Regions from separate parts of the Embleya sp. NPDC059213 genome, predicted to be linked through region 2. Evidence: riboswitches for the same ligand, from Rfam matches in the RefSeq annotation. Region 2 holds a riboswitch; each other region holds the start of a gene.

Region 1 (4,852 bases), on a different contig from region 2:
GGCGTGCACGATCTGGCCGTTGCCGATGTACATGCCCACGTGCCGGTTGTCCGAGTAGAAGAAGACCAGGTCGCCCGGTTGCAGGGCGCTCTTGGCGATCCGCGGACCGTCGTTGATCTGGGTCCAGGTGGTGCGGGTGAGCGAGACGTTCGCGGCCTTCCAGGACGCCTGGGTCAGGCCCGAGCAGTCGTACGAGCCGGGGCCCTCGGCGCCGGAGACGTACGGCTTGCCGATCTGCGCCAACGCGAAGTTGATCGCGGCCTGGGCCCGGCCGGAGGCCGGGATGTTGGTCGCCGGCGGCGTTTCCTTGTCCTTGTCCCGCGAGCTGCGGTCGTTGCTCCGCGAGGTGGAGTCGTTCGCGTGCTCGTCCGAGTCCAGGACGTCCTTCTTCTGCTGCTCGGTGAGCGTGTTCAGAAGTCGGTTCGCCTCGGCCAGCTTGGCCTGGATGTCGGTCTTGTTCTTGTTCAGCTCGGTGCGCAGCTTCTCCAGATCGGCGAGCTGCGCGGACGCCTCGGTGCGGTCCTGCTGGAGGACGCGGGCCTGCGCCGCGATCTGCTTCAGCTTGGCGGCCTGCTGGCCGTCGAGCTGGGACATCATCTGCGACTTCTGCAGGTAGCCCTCGGGGTCGCCGCTGAGCGCGAGCGAGAGCGACGGGGGCAGGCCGCCGGTGCGGTACTGGTTGGCCGCCAGGACACCGATCTGGTCGCGCAGGGCGTTCAGCGCGGTCTGTTCCTCGGTGATCCGGGCCTGCGTCTGGTTCGCGGTGCCCTGCTGCTTGGTGATCTGCTCCTCGACGCCGTTGGCGGCGTCGGTGGCCTTGACCACGTCGCTGTGCAGTTGGTTGACGCGATCCTTGGTCTGCTGGAACGTCTGCGCGGGATCCGCGCTCGCGGTGCCGGCGAAGGTCATCACGCCGGTCATGGTCGCCGCGGCCGTGACGACGGTCGCTGCGGTACGCACGGCGGTGCGCGGCTTGGGCTTGCGGTGCTGCCCGGGTCGACGTTGGGACGCCACTGGTGGCGGGTCTCCTTCCTCGGCCGCCTACCGGGTTAGCTGACGGGTTCGGGCGGAAGAAGGCGCCCTACGGTGCCGGAGCACCGATTCACCCCAGGGACTGCGAGGGTCCCCGGTTCCGGCTTCGCATCGCGATGACGGCGGTTGCCCGACATCACCGAAAGACGTCCCCGAATTCGGCGGAGGCGATCGTGCCGACCGGGTGGCCGACGTCGAGTCCGATCGCCTGTCGGAGAACACTAGTCACAGCCGTGTCACGACCATCACCATTGGCCCCTGCATTGCCAAAACTTTACCAATCCCGCCGTTTCCTTCTCCGCGTATCACGGGAAAAGCGCCCGGATTCCCGAAAGTCGATCTTGAGTCGATTTGGCGAATATTGCCGGCATATGACCCGCCGATGATCATCGACCGGCCGCCGGCTAAGCTGCGGCGGCAACTGCAGCGGCGTCCCGGATGCCGCGCGACGGTCGACGAGGAGTTGTACGACGTGGACGTTCTGCGGCAGATCCTGCTGATCCTGCACATCGTGGGCATCGCGTCCCTGCTCGGCGGCTTCCTCACCCAGATGTCCGCGCTGCGCGCCGGCGACGGGCGGATCGTGCCCGCGATGACGCACGGCGCGCTGACCATGCTGGTCACCGGCCTGGCGCTGGTCGGCGTGGTCCAGGCGGGTCTGGACAAGGACGTGGACAACGCCAAGATCGGCACCAAGCTGGTGATCCTGCTGGCCATCCTGCTGCTGGTCTGGGGCAATCGCGCCGCGGACCGGGTGTCCTCGAAGGTGCTCGGCGCGATCGGCCTGTTGACCGTGGCGAACATCGCCATCGCGGTCATGTGGACCTGAGGCCCGGGCCGCCCCGCCCTACCGGGTGTCCACCACCCGGAACACCTCGGCCATCAGCCCCGCCCCCAGCCCGAAGCGCTCGGCGTTGCCGGTGAGCATCCCGGCGACCTGCTCGCGCAGCCCGGACAGGTGACTCGTCTGACTCGCGTGCGACAACAGCGCCGCCATCTTGCGTTCGAACACCGCGCTCACCTCGACCGCGTGATCCGGTGCCGGCGTCGGCGACAACCACGTCTCCGACACGGTCCACTCCTTCAGCCCCTCCACCTCCAGCAGCTCGGGGTGCGCGAACGGATTCCGGGCGTCCGGATAGATCGCCCGCATCGCCGCCTCGCCCGCCTCCAGATGATCCGGATGACTGGGCGCGAGCCGGTTCCAGTCCCGCTCCGGGCTCGGGATCACCATGCGCTGCGGTCGCACCTGCCGGATCACCCGGGTGATGTCGCGCCGCAGCTCGAAGGTCGCCGCCAGCCGCCCGTCCGGATGACCGAGCCAGTACAACCGCCGCACCCCCACGTGCGCCGCCGCCGCGCTCTGCTCGGCCCGCCGGATCCCGCCGATCTCGGACCGCGGCACCGCCGGGTCGAAGCCGCCCGCGTCCCCGTCGGTGACCAGGCAATAGCTCACCTCGATCCCGGCCTCGGTCCAGGTCGCCACCGTCCCGGCCGCCCCGTAATCGATGTCGTCGGGGTGCGCGGCCAGCACCAGGACCCGCTCCACGTCGCGATCGTCCAGCACGATGTACTCCTTGATCCGGTCGACCCGACGACGGGAAACCCGTCGTCGGCGCGACGATCCTCGCTCGGTACAAAGGGCCGAGCACGACTCGCTTGTTACCCACCTAGACTCGGGGAACGATGAGCAGCCTCTTCGACGACATCCCCCTGCCCGGTTTCGAGACCGCGGCCAAGAAGTCCCCCACGAGCCCCGCGGACGACATCCCGCTGCCGCCCGAGCCGGACGACAACCAGGTATACGGCCTGCCGGAGGACTATCCGGAGGACCTCTACGAAGGGCAGTACGCGCCGCCGGCCGAGCCGCGCGACGCCTACTACCGCAACGGCGCCCCGCGCCCGGTGGTCGATCCGGCCCGGTTGCTCGACGGGATGAACCCGCAACAGCGCGCCGCGGTCGTCCACGAAGGGACCCCGCTGCTCATCGTGGCCGGCGCGGGCTCCGGCAAGACCCGCGTGTTGACCCATCGCATCGCCCACCTGCTCGCCGCGCGCGGTGCGCACCCCGGCGAGATCCTGGCGATCACCTTCACCAACAAGGCCGCCGCCGAGATGCGCGAGCGGGTGGAGGCACTGGTCGGACCGCGCACCAAGGCGATGTGGGTGTCCACGTTCCACTCGGCGTGCGTGCGCGTCCTGCGGCAGCAGTACAAGAAGCTCGGCATGAGTTCGTCGTTCTCGATCTACGACTCGGCCGACCAGCAGCGGCTGATGGCGATGGTCTGTCGCGACCTGGACCTGGACCCGAAGAAGTTCCCGCCGCGCAAGTTCAACGCGCAGGTGTCCAACCTCAAGAACGAGCTGATCGATCACGAGGACTTCGCCGCGAAGGCGATCAACGAGACCGAGCGCATCCTGGCGCAGGCGTACACGATGTACCAGGAGCGGCTGCGCCAGGCCAACGCGCTGGACTTCGACGACCTGATCATGACCACGGTGCACCTGCTCCAGGCGTTCCCGGACGTCGCGGAGCACTACCGGCGGCGCTTTCGACACGTGCTGGTCGACGAGTACCAGGACACCAACCACGCGCAGTACATGCTGGTGCGCGAATTGGTCGGCGGCGCCGCGGGCAGCGGCCCGCGCCTTACCGCGGACGGCGAATTGGTCAACCCCGCCGAGGCCGGGCTCGTCGGGCTCGAACCGGCCGAGCTGTGCGTGGTGGGTGACGCGGACCAGTCGATCTACGCGTTCCGCGGCGCGACCATCCGCAACATCCTCGACTTCGAGGCGGACTACCCGAACGCCCGGACCATCCTGCTGGAGCAGAACTACCGGTCCACACAGACCATCCTGAGCGCGGCCAACGCGGTGATCGAGCGCAACAGCAACCGGCGCGCGAAGAACCTGTGGACGGACGCCGGCGCGGGCTCCGCGATCGTCGGCTACGTCGCGGACGACGAGCACGACGAGGCCCAGTTCGTCGCGGACGAGGTGGATCGGCTCACCGACGCGGGCAAGACCAAGCCGGGCCAGGTCGCGGTGTTCTACCGGACCAACGCCCAGTCCCGGGTGTTCGAGGAAGTGTTCATCCGGGTCGGGCTGCCGTACAAGGTCGTCGGCGGCGTGCGCTTCTACGAGCGCCGCGAGGTCCGCGACGTGCTCGCGTATCTGCGACTGCTGGCCAACCCGGACGACACGGTCTCGCTGCGACGGATCCTGAACGTGCCCAAGCGCGGCATCGGCGACCGGGCCGAGGCGTGCCTGGACGTGCTGGCCGCGCGCGACCGGATCCCGTTCGCCCAGGCGCTGCGCCGGGCGGAGGACGCGCCGGGCCTGGCCAAGCGGTCCGCCAACGCGGTCAACGGCTTCGTCCGGTTGCTGGACGACCTCACCGCGGTCGTGGACGGTGGCGCGGGTCCGGCCACCGTGCTGGAGGCGATCCTGGAACAGACCGGCTACCTGGCCGAGTTGCAGGCGTCCAGCGACCCGCAGGACGAGACCCGGATCGAGAACCTCCAGGAACTCGCGGCGGTCGCACTGGAGTTCGAGCAGGCCCAGGCCCAGGAGGGCGGCGGCGGCACACTGGCCGACTTCCTGGAGCGGGTCTCCCTGGTGGCCGACTCCGACCAGATCCCCACCGACGGCGACGACGGCGGCGTGGTCACCCTGATGACCCTGCACACCGCCAAGGGCCTGGAGTTCCCCACGGTGTTCCTGACCGGCCTGGAGGACGGCGTCTTCCCGCACATGCGTTCGCTGGGCGACGCGAAGGAGCTGGAGGAGGAGCGTCGGCTCGCCTACGTGGGCATCACCC
Region 2 (5,907 bases):
GCCTCGACGTTGCGCTTCGGGTTGCCGTTCTGGGTGTTCATCGGGAACACGACGAGGTGCTCCAGCCCGTCCCGCCGGTCCCGCTCCGGGCGAAACGCGACGAGCGAGTCCAGGAAGTCGGGGCGGCCGAAACCGTCCGCCGACCAGCGCCGGAAGTCGGCCACGACGGCATCGAGGTACGCCTCGTCGTGCGGGAACAGCGGTGCGAGCCCGGTGATCGAGGAGGTGATGTCGGCCACCAGCGCCCGGGCGGACGCGTGCCCGGACGGCTCGATCGAACCGTCCTCGGCCTGCAACGGACGCAGGTCGGCGACGGACCGTTTGAGCACGGGCCACAGCGGGTGATCGACGGCGGTACGGACGGCTACGCGGGTCATGTTCGACATGGAACCCTCTCAGGAGAAAGCAGGAACCACGGTCAGGCGAACCTATGTCAAAAGATTTTAACGCCGCAAGGCCCTTCCAAACGCAATCTTATCGTCATGGGTATGTTTTGCCCGAATAAGTTGAGATTGCCGGGCGGCCCTGTTCGATCATCTCCCGGGCGCGGCGGCGGTGCATCCGGCACCTCTGGAGGAAGGCTCAAGATTTCGCCGACCCGGTCGCCGAGGTCTGTGGCTATCGACCGTCGATCCGGCCCGTCCCTACAGTTTCGTCCTGCTTGATGGAATACCAATTCCGTATAGCGGAATATTGGCCGGGGAGCGCCCTCGGATCCGCATCCACTCCCGCTGCCCGATCCCGCGAACGATCCTGCGATCCCGCATGTCCGATGGGCCGGGCCGTCCCGCGACGGCACCCGATGTGGAGGCACCGATCATGGGCTGGAGAACCACCAGGAAGACCGTTGCCGGCGAGAACGCGGCCGAGGCGCCGGGCGGGCCGCCCCGCCGGCGGGGCGGCGCCCGTGCATCCCGTGGACGAGATCCTGCCGCCGGGGCGAATGCCGGCCGGCGCCCTGCAACACGTGGCCACGCTGTTCGGCACCGTCGCGGCGGCGCGCACCCCGGGCTCGCCCGTCCGCGCCTGACCGTTGCCCCGAAACGGGCGTAGGCCCCGCCGAAGTACTCGGCGGGGCCTACGTGGTGGCGCTGGATCAGACGGCGAGCTGGGTGCCCACCGAGATCAGGTGGGGGTTGCCCCCGATGACGCCCGCGTTCGCGGCGTACAGGGCCTTGTAGCCACCCTTGACGCCGAGCTTCGCGGCGACGCCGGAGAGCGTGTCACCGGCCTTGACGGTGTACTTGCCGGAACCCGAAGTCTGCTTGGTCGCGGCCGACTTCGGCGCGTCCTGCTTGTCCTGCTTGTCCTGCACCTGGACCTTCGGCGCGTTGCCGGTGGAGGTCTTCGGCGCGTTCTCGGTCACGGACTCGGCCTTGGGCGCGGCCTTCGGCTCGACCTTGCTCTTGGTCTTGCCGGTGGTCGCGGAGTCGGCCGTGGCGGAGGCGTTGCCGCCCTTGCCCAGGCCGGCCTTCTGCGAGCAGACCGGCCAGGCGCCCGGACCCTGGCTCGCCAGGACCCGCTCGGCGACCGCGATCTGCTGGTCCTTGGTGGCCTGCGCGGCGCTGGAGGCGTACTGGCTGCCGCCGAACGCGTTCCAGGTGCTCGGGGTGAACTGCAGACCGCCGGAGAAGCCGTTGCCCGTGTTGATACCCCAGTTCCCGGTGCTCTCGCACTGGGCGACCGCGTCCCACGTGGACGAGGTCGCGGCGCTCGCGCTGCCCGTCATGCCCACGAGGGGAAGGACGAGACCCGCACCGGCGGCGACGGCGATGCCGGCGCGACGGCCACGAGAGAGCGAGCGAACGGGAGCGGTGATGGCACGGAAGGTCATTTATTACCTCGTCGGGCGCCTACGAAGTTAGCTGTCGGGTTCGGACGATTGGCCCGGCCTCGCCTGCAACAGGCATGGCTTCACCCCAGACATCGACGTGGCCGATGTCGGCACTCACTTGGTTCCCCCGCTCCTGCCGCCAGTCGATATCGACTGCTTCCCTCGGGCGGCGGCAGGATTCGGCGTACCACCCGGGGAGTCCGCTTGTGCGAACAACCACGAAGCTACGCACCGCTCCGCCGGGTTGGCAAACATTTCGGGTGATTTGTGAGGTGCCCCATAGGGCGGAATAACACCGATTTGCCCGATATGTCGCCAACCCCGCAGGTCACGGCTTCGACGTCCACGGTGCGCAGCCGCGTGCTCACCCGTGCTTCAGCGACGAGCTATTCCGTCGCGGGCAGCTCCACAGGTACGACTACCCGCTCCTCGTCCCACAGGAACGTCGCCCCGCCGGTCGCGAAATTGGCGACGTCGGCCACCGCGGCCCGCCCCTCCGGCGAATCCAGGGTCGCTTCGATACCGGCGCGGGTCGGTGCGTACAGCCCGACCACCAGGTAATAGGGCGGCTGCGCGCCGGACGGATCCGGTTCGCACTTGCCGATGGTCCAGCCGGTCAACCCGGGCATGGTGCGGGCGAGCGGGACGTGCTTCTCCCAGTAATAGGTGTCGAACGCCGCCGGGTCCTCGGGGTGGCCATAGAGCACGGTCAGCTTGTACATGCCGAATCCTCACGATCGTGTGGTGGATGTGGGTCCTGCCGGTGGTGCCCGGTGCGTCCGGCGCGCCGGCGCCGGATGGAACTAGCGCGCGGCGATGCTCTTGAACGCCCGCGCCTGCTCGGTGATGGCCACCTCGGTGGGCAGCCGTTCCATGCTGGAGGCGCCGAAGAAGCCGACCACGCCGGTGGTGTGGGCCAGCACGTACGCGGCGTCCTCGGGTTCGGCGATCGGCCCGCCGTGGCACAGCACCAGCACGTCGGGGTTCACCTCCGCCGCCGCGTCGCGCATGAGCTGCACCCGCTCCACCGCCTGGTCGAGGGTGACCGCGGTGGTCGCGCCGATGCTGCCCTTGGTGGTCAGTCCCAGATGCGGGACCAGGATGTCGGCGCCCGCCGCGGTCATCGCCCGGGCCTGCTCGGCGTCGAAGACGTAGGGGGCGGTCAGCAGGCCGCGCTCGGCGGCCAGCCGGATCATCTCCACCTCCAGGTCGTAGCCCATCCCGGTCTCCTCCAGGTTCTGCCGGAAGACGCCGTCGAACAGCCCGACCGTGGGGAAGTTCTGCACACCCGCGAAGCCCATCGCGGCGAGCTGGTCCAGGAAGTGCGGCATGATCCGGAACGGATCGGTGCCGCACACGCCCGCCAGTACCGGGGTGCCCTGGACCACCGGCAGCACCTCGCCCGCCATCTCGACCACGATCGCGTTGGCGTCCCCGTAGGGCAGCAGCCCGGCGAGCGAACCCCGACCGGCCATTCGGTAGCGGCCCGAGTTGTAGATGATGATCAGGTCCACCCCGCCGGCCTCGGCGCACTTGGCCGACAGTCCCGTGCCCGCGCCCGCGCCGATCACGACGCCGCCCTGCTCGACCGTCCTGTGCAGTCGGCCCCGCGCCTCGCGTCCGTTCATCTCAGTCCACGCGTCCCTTCGTGATCATTTCGTGCAGTCGATCCGCCGCCGCCGTGGCGAACGCCGGATCGTTGATGTCCGTCGCCGCCTCGTGCACCTCGACGGAGCTGCCCGCGAGCCCCGCTCGCAGCTCGTCGAACAGCGCCTTGTCGGCGACGGAATCGTAGAAGGGCGCGCCCTCGACGTCGATCGCCGAGACCCCGTGCAAGGGCAGGTAGAGCGCGGTGGGGCCGGTCGCGGCGACCAGCTTGGCGGCGATCCGCCGACCCAGCTCGGCGTTCTCCGCGGGGGTGGTGCGCATCAGCGTCACGGTCGGGTTGTGCACGTAGAGCTGCCGCTCCTCGAACCGCTCGGGCACGGTGTTGCGCGGGCCGAAGTTGACCATGTCCAGCGCGCCGACGCTGACCACCTGCGGCAGCCCCATCCGGCCGGCCGCAGTCAGCCGCTCGGGACCCGCGCTGAGCACCCCGCCGACCAGGTCGTCGGCCAGCTCGGTGGTGGTCAGGTCGAGGATCCCGGCCAAGAAGCCCGCCTCGGCCAGATTCTCCATCGACGTGCCGCCCGCCCCGGTGGCGTGGAAGACCAGCACCTCGTAGCCCAGCTCGGTGAGCCGCTCGCGGGCGGCGTCCACCGCCGGGGTGGTCACCCCGAACATCGACGCGGCGACCAGCGGACGCCCCTCGCCGGTCACCCCCGCGACCGCCGCACGATCCTCGGCGTAACCGCCGGCCATCCCGGCGATCGCGTCCGCCGCGTTGCCCAGGATGCGCTCGGAGAGCCGATTTATCCCGGCGATGTCCACGACGCTGTACATCATCGTCACGTCCACCGCGCCCACATACGGCGACACGTCGCCCGCCGCCATCGTGGAGACCAGCAGCTTGGGCACACCCACCGGCAGCGCGCGCATCGCGTGGGAGGCGATCGCCGACCCGCCCGAGCCGCCCATCGCGAGCACCCCGTCGACCCGGCCCTGCTCGTACAGCTCGCGCAGGATGGACGCGGCCCCTTCGGCCATCGCGGTGGTGGCCGCGCCCCGATCGGCCCGGGTCCGCAGGTCGGCCAGGTCGGTGCCGGCCGCCGCCGCGACGTCGGTCGCCTGTACGTCGGCCTGGGCCAGCGACTCGCCGAGCACGCCCACGTTCATCAACACCACCTCGGCGCCGCGAGCACGCAGCCGGTAGGCCAGCCACGCGTATTCGGATCCCTTGGTGTCGAGCGTTCCGATCAGTACGACGGTGGGCATCGGTGCCTCCGGTGGAGTCGGTAGGGCTTGCCGGGTTGACGCTTCGGCGGCAAACGGCCGCGCACAGTAACCCAACCGGATGATCATGGCGATTGAAAGCACCGTGCGGTAGGACGGGGGGCGAGTTCCGAAGTTTTGGCACGTCACGGAGGTATCGATGGCGGAGGAACCGGACGGACGGGTCGCAATCGTCGCCGGCGCGGGTGACGGCATCGGACGCGCCTGTGCGCTGGCCCTGGCCCGCACCGGCGCGGATCTGGCACTGGCCGCGCGCCGGCCCGAGCCGTTGCGGCGACTCGCGGACGAGATCCGCGAGCTGACGGGCCGTCGGGTGATCGCGGTACCCACCGACCTGGCCGACCAGGCCGGTTGCCGGGCGCTGGTGGACACCGCCGCGCGCGAACTCGGCCGGGTGGACGTGGTGGTCAACGTCGCCACGTACAACCCGGCGGGGCGGCTGGAGGAGTTGGATCCGGAAGAGTTTCGGCGGGCGTTCGAGATCAACGTGCTCGGCGTGCTGGCCGTCTCGCGGGCCGCGCTGCCGCACATGCGCGCGGTCGGCGGTGGGTCGATCGTGCAGATCAGCTCGGAGGCGCCACGCGCGAAGCTGGTGAACCTGGGCGCGTACGCGGCGACCAAGGCCGCGATGGAGGTCGCCTCCGGGGTGCTGGCCAAGGAGGTCGGCCCGGACGGGGTGCGGGTCAACGTGGTCGTCGCGGGCTACACCGAGAACGCCAAACTGGCCGGCTACATCGCCGACATCGCCGCGCGCCGGGACGTGCCCGAGGCGGAGGTGCGCGCCGAGATGACGAAGTCGTCGGCGCTGCGCCGGATCACCCAGCCGGAGGACATCGCCGACACCGTGGCGTTCCTGGCCTCGCCCGGAGCCCGGGCCATCACCGGCACGATCACCCCGGTCACCTCGGGCGTCTCCTTCGGCTGACCCCGGATGCCCGACCGCCGGCGCCGCCGGCCCTGCCCGCAATGCCCGCACACCGCTCGTGGCGCCCCACCCCGTCCGCCGCGAGCGCGCGCTCAGCGCAGCCTGAGCGCCAGGAAGAAGTCCACCTTGTCCTCCAACCGGGACAGCCGACGCCCGGTCAACTCCTCGATCCGGCCGATCCGGTAGCGCAACGTGTTCACATGGACGTGCAACCGTGCCGCGCACCGGGTCCACGACCCGTCGCAGTCCAGGAACA
Region 3 (4,852 bases), on a different contig from region 2:
GTCCAGCGAGCGCACCGAGTTGGTCGCGCACACCAGCAGCCGATCGCCGTGTTCGCGGAACGCCGGGATCAGCTTGAGCAGTTCGTTGGTCACCGCGTGGCCGGCACTGGGCCGGGCGTGCCGGACCGGCGCGATCTCCTCGACCTCGTCGATGAACACCACGATCCGCTCCAGCCGGGCCAGCCGCCCGAACGCCTCGCGCAGCGCGGCGGCCAGGTTGCCGCCGTCGGCCAGCCGCGAGGGCAGCAGTTCCACGAACGGCCAACCCAGACGGGAGGCGATCGCCCGGGCGAAGGTGGTCTTGCCGGTCCCGGGCGGGCCGAACAACGCGATCGCGCTGGGCGGTTCGACGCCGTGTCGGAAGGCCCGCTCGGGATCCGCCAGTGGCAACACCACCCGCCGCTCGATCAGGTTCTTCTCCACCTCCATGCCGGCCACCTTCGACCACAGGTCGCCCGGCAACATCCGCCCGCCGAGCCGGTCCAGGGTTTCCGCCGCATGGTCGTCGACCGGCTCGACCTTCTCGAAGTAGGCCACCGCCGGCCGCCGTTCGTAGCCCGCGTTGCGCAGCCCCAACTCGCGCGAGTCCTCCTCGGGCAGCACGTAGGCGATCCGGCGCACCCGGTCCTCGACCAACCGGCGTTCCAGCGCGAGCAGCAGCGTACTGGTCAGCCCCAGGCCGCGCGCGGGGGGCGAGATGGCGATCCGCATCACCCAGGCCCGCCCCTCGGAGACCGTGGCCAGCGCCGCACCGACCACCGCGCCGTCCCGCCGGGCAACCACCGCCGGCTGTCGCGAAGTCAGCGCGTTGATGCACTCCGACAGCGAGAAGACCGACTCCTGGCCGAGTTCGGTCGTGGTGTCGATCAGGTGCACCACCGCCGCGAGGTCCTCCTCGCGATAGTCCTGTATGAGCCAGACCATGAACAGCTCCATCCGTGGATCGAGTGCCTCGACGAGTGGCACACACTAGGGAGCAGCGCCCTGCCGCGAATGCGTCGTTGTGTACAAGTACGCGCCCGAACTTGGTCATCCTGCGGATGGACACGTCACCGGGGACCTGCACCACGCGTGCGGGACGTATCCCGGTGACCACGCCCGAGGCCGGGGGCACAATGGCCTCGACCTCGTCCGCGCCGTCCGGCCCGCCCGGGCCGCCCGACCCCTACGGAGAACCGATGACCGTCTCGTCCGCGTCCGGCCCCGCCCACGCCTCCGGTGTCTTCCCGCTCGGCGGCGACCTGCCGGTGCACCGGCTCGGGTACGGCGCCATGCAACTCACCGGAACCGGTGTCTGGGGCGAACCAAAGGACCGCCAAGAGGCGATCCGGGTATTGCGCCGCGCCGTCGAACTGGGGGTGAATCTGATCGATACGGCCGACTCGTACGGCCCGTTCGTCAACGAACAACTCATCCGTGAGGCGCTGCACCCGTACGCCGAGGACGTGGTGATCGCCACCAAGGGCGGCTTCGCCCGCACCGGACCGGGCGAATGGCGCGCCCTGGGCCGGCCCGAATACCTGCGCCAGCAGACCGAACTGAGCCTGCGTCACCTCGGCCTGGAGCGGATCGACCTCTACCAGCTGCACCGGATCGACCCGCAGGTCCCGCTCGCGGACCAGCTCGGTGAACTCGGCGCGTTGCAGCAGGAGGGCAAGATCCGGCACATCGGCCTGTCCGAGGTCACCGTGGAGCAGTTGCGCCAGGCCCGGGAGATCGTCGAGATCGTCTCCGTGCAGAACCTGTACAACCTGGCCGACCGCAAGTCGGAGAGCGTGCTCGACTACGCGACGGCCGAGAACATCGCGTTCATCCCGTGGTTCCCGATCGCCACCGGCCAACTCGCGCGGCCGGGCGGTCCGTTGGAGCAGGTCGCCAAGGAACAGGGCGCCGCGCCCTCACAGTTGGCGCTGGCCTGGCTGCTGCACCGCTCCCCGGTCTTGCTGCCGATCCCGGGCACCTCCAGCGTCGCGCACCTGGAGGAGAACACCGAGGCGGCCCGAATCCGACTGTCCGACGAGCAGTTCGAGGCGCTGTCCGCCGCGGTCTGAGCCCGATCGCCGACCCGCCGGGTCGGCCGGAAACGATGTCGAGGGCGGCTGTTCGACCCGCGGGTCCGCGGTGTCGACGGCCGCCCTCGTCGGTATCGGCTCAGCCCGGTGCCGGGACGATCCGCACGCTCCACCCGTCCTCGATCTCGGCGCCGTCGATGGTGATCGCCTCCACCGTGCGCGACCTCGGGTCGATGTCGGCCACCACACCCTCACCCGCGTAGCGCGGATGGCCCGATGCGCCGACCTCGCCGGTGGCCTCGACCACCGCCGAGCGCACCGCCGGGCCCCGGGCGTCGGCGGCCATGTCCTGGTCGTTGAACGGGAAGATGGCAATCTCGAATCGTTCCATGCCCGCCCCCATGCCCCCACCCCCTCCGTCCCAAGCCACCCGATCGACGAGGTTGGCGGGCCTGAATACGGGGGGTGACCGGGGCCGGGCCCGAACGGGACCGGCCGCGCCCGGTGCCGCGAGCGTCCCGTCGCCGGGACCGCCGAGCCGATACGGCTCCCGGTCGCGCTCGACCGGGCACCCGCTACGAGGTCCCGGGAGACCACCGCCGACAACCCCGAACGCGCCGCCCTGATGCAACGGGCCATCTCGACCCACCCGCGCCACGTACTCGGTATCGACGACGCCGGCCGGGCAGCGAAACAGCAGGCTCTGCCGGAGAGCGTCGTCCCCATGAGGCGGATCGAATCCAAGTGAAGCCCCGAGACGCGCACCACTTCCCGGCGGTCACAACCCCGGCGGAGACCGGGCCGGCAGGCAAATTGGGACGTATATATGGGGGTAATTCGGACGCTCCGCTATCGAGCGCATGACGCACGTCACATCACGCATACCGATGGTCAGGAACTCGTACGCAGCGTGAACCGAGTTTTCCGGAATTTCACCCATGGTGATTCCCCTATCGGCTCAGCGTGAGCAACTCGGGCACAATGCGTACCGCGTCCGGGACTTTAGGTCCCGATATTCCACGCTTACGTCCTGATTTTTCGGTTTCGGCGAATCGTGATGTTTGGTTCCCGGTCGGGGTGTGCGTAGCTTGGTGCTTCGCCACACCGGTCCGGTGCTCGGCGAAATGGTCTCCCGGTTCGCCGAATCCTGCCGCCGGAGCGAGGCCACGGTACGAAACCCGAAAGGCAGGAGCGGGGGAACCAAGTGGAATGCCGTCCCGGGCGTCTGTGACGCAGACGCCCATTCGGACGGCTTGGGGTGAAGCCGTGCCCGTCCCTCTCACGAGGGCCGAACACGGCCGGGCGAGACTCTCCAGCCCGAATCCGACAGCTCACTTCGTAGGCGTGGGAGAAGGAAAATCTTCGTGCAGTCGTTCAACACCCCTGCCCGTATGCCCAAGAAGACGCGTCTCGCGCTCACCCTCGGAATGGCCGGCGCGATCGTCGCCGCCCCGCTGATCACCGGTCTCGCGACCGCCAACGCCGCCTCCGTCTCCACCTGGGACAAGGTCGCCATGGGCGAGAGCTCGGGCAACTGGCACATCAACACCGGCAACGGTTTCTACGGTGGCCTGCAGTTCACCCAGAGCACCTGGAACGAGTTCGGCGGTCAGCAGTACGCCCCGCGTGCCGACCTGGCCACCAAGGACCAGCAGATCGCCATCGCGGAGAAGGTCCTCGCCGTGCAGGGCCCCGGCGCGTGGCCGAACACCTCCGGCCCGGCGGGTCTGACCAAGGGCGGCGCCAAGCCCGCCGTCTCGCCGAGCACCAAGGCCGCCGGCTCGGCCAAGACCTCGGTCACGGTGGCCCCCAAGGCCGCCGAGAAGCCGGCCGAGTCCGCGCCGACCACCGCCCCGGCCCCGAAGATCGAGGTCGTCCCGGCCGCCGCGTCGACCACCTCCTCGTACTCCGTGGTCAAGGGTGACACCCTGTCCAAGATCGCCGCGGACAAGGCCGTCACCGGTGGTTGGCACAAGCTGTACGCCGACAACCGCGCCGTGATCGGTGGCAACCCGGACGTCATCCAGATCGGTCAGAAGCTCAAGCTGTCCGGCAAGGCCAAGGCCGCCGCCACCGCCAAGGCCGAGGTCGCGCCGAAGGCCGCGCCCAAGACCGAGACCACGACCACGACCACGTCGCAGGCCAAGCCCTCCGCGTCGGTGAAGGTCGCTCCGAAGACCACGGTCAAGGAGAAGGCCCCGGTCGCGACCAAGGGTGCCTCGGTCAAGGCCGGCAGCTCCTCGGTCAACGCCTCCGGCTACGTCGCTCCCGTGAGCGGCTCGCTGGGCACCGCGTTCGGCACCGGCGGCAAGCTGTGGTCCAGCGGCAGCCACACCGGCCAGGACTTCGTGGTCGGCACCGGCACCTCGGTGAAGGCGATCACCTCGGGCACCGTGGTCAGCGCCGGCAACGGTGGTGCCTACGGCAACGAGGTCGTCATCAAGCACGCGGACGGCAAGTACTCGCAGTACGCGCACCTGTCCAGCATCAGCGTTCGCGTCGGTGCCACGGTGAGCACCGGTCAGCAGATCGGCCTCTCCGGCGCGACCGGCAACGTGACCGGCCCGCACCTGCACTTCGAGATCCGCACCACCCCGAACTACGGCAGCGGCATCAACCCGGTCACCTACCTGCGCGCGCACGGCGTCAACCTCTGATCCGAGCGTCAACAGGCAGTAACCGCACGGCGACAGCCGCCGTGCAGTAGCCGCAGCCAGGGCCGGGCCCGTCGACCACGTGTCGACGGGCCCGGCCCTTTTCCGCGCCCGGACCCTTTCCGCGCCCGGCCCGCGGTGCGGCCGGATCGATCAGCCGCGAGCCGGATACCGCTTGGGCAGCGG

The links. A riboswitch is a leader RNA that binds a small molecule or an ion and turns the genes downstream of it on or off. The one in region 2 is predicted to bind cyclic di-AMP.
Region 1: another riboswitch for cyclic di-AMP. It lies ahead of ACFXMF_RS44735 (NlpC/P60 family protein); the one in region 2 lies ahead of ACFXMF_RS02865 (transglycosylase family protein).
Region 3: another riboswitch for cyclic di-AMP. It lies ahead of ACFXMF_RS44510 (transglycosylase family protein); the one in region 2 lies ahead of ACFXMF_RS02865 (transglycosylase family protein).

What each region holds. Positions count from the first base shown of each region.
Region 1 is NZ_JBHZAV010000275.1:424-5,275, reverse strand. Features, by position in the region: gene ACFXMF_RS44735 (NlpC/P60 family protein) at 1-1,014, opposite strand, end outside; cyclic di-AMP (ydaO/yuaA leader) riboswitch at 1,024-1,167, opposite strand; gene ACFXMF_RS44730 (hypothetical protein) at 1,505-1,861, shown strand; gene ACFXMF_RS44725 (PIG-L deacetylase family protein) at 1,880-2,599, opposite strand; gene pcrA (DNA helicase PcrA) at 2,719-4,852, shown strand, end outside.
Region 2 is NZ_JBHZAV010000004.1:62,971-68,877, reverse strand. Features, by position in the region: gene ACFXMF_RS02870 (DUF6421 family protein) at 1-386, opposite strand, end outside; gene ACFXMF_RS02865 (transglycosylase family protein) at 1,097-1,729, opposite strand; cyclic di-AMP (ydaO/yuaA leader) riboswitch at 1,835-2,029, opposite strand; gene ACFXMF_RS02860 (EthD family reductase) at 2,221-2,556, opposite strand; gene ACFXMF_RS02855 (phosphoenolpyruvate hydrolase family protein) at 2,638-3,462, opposite strand; gene ACFXMF_RS02850 (Tm-1-like ATP-binding domain-containing protein) at 3,464-4,708, opposite strand; gene ACFXMF_RS02845 (SDR family oxidoreductase) at 4,866-5,651, shown strand; gene ACFXMF_RS02840 (helix-turn-helix domain-containing protein) at 5,744-5,907, opposite strand, start outside.
Region 3 is NZ_JBHZAV010000268.1:3,944-8,795, forward strand. Features, by position in the region: gene ACFXMF_RS44495 (ATP-binding protein) at 1-924, opposite strand, end outside; gene ACFXMF_RS44500 (aldo/keto reductase) at 1,179-2,051, shown strand; gene ACFXMF_RS44505 (hypothetical protein) at 2,152-2,403, opposite strand; cyclic di-AMP (ydaO/yuaA leader) riboswitch at 3,141-3,372, shown strand; gene ACFXMF_RS44510 (transglycosylase family protein) at 3,404-4,669, shown strand; gene ACFXMF_RS44515 (glycerophosphodiester phosphodiesterase family protein) at 4,820-4,852, opposite strand, start outside.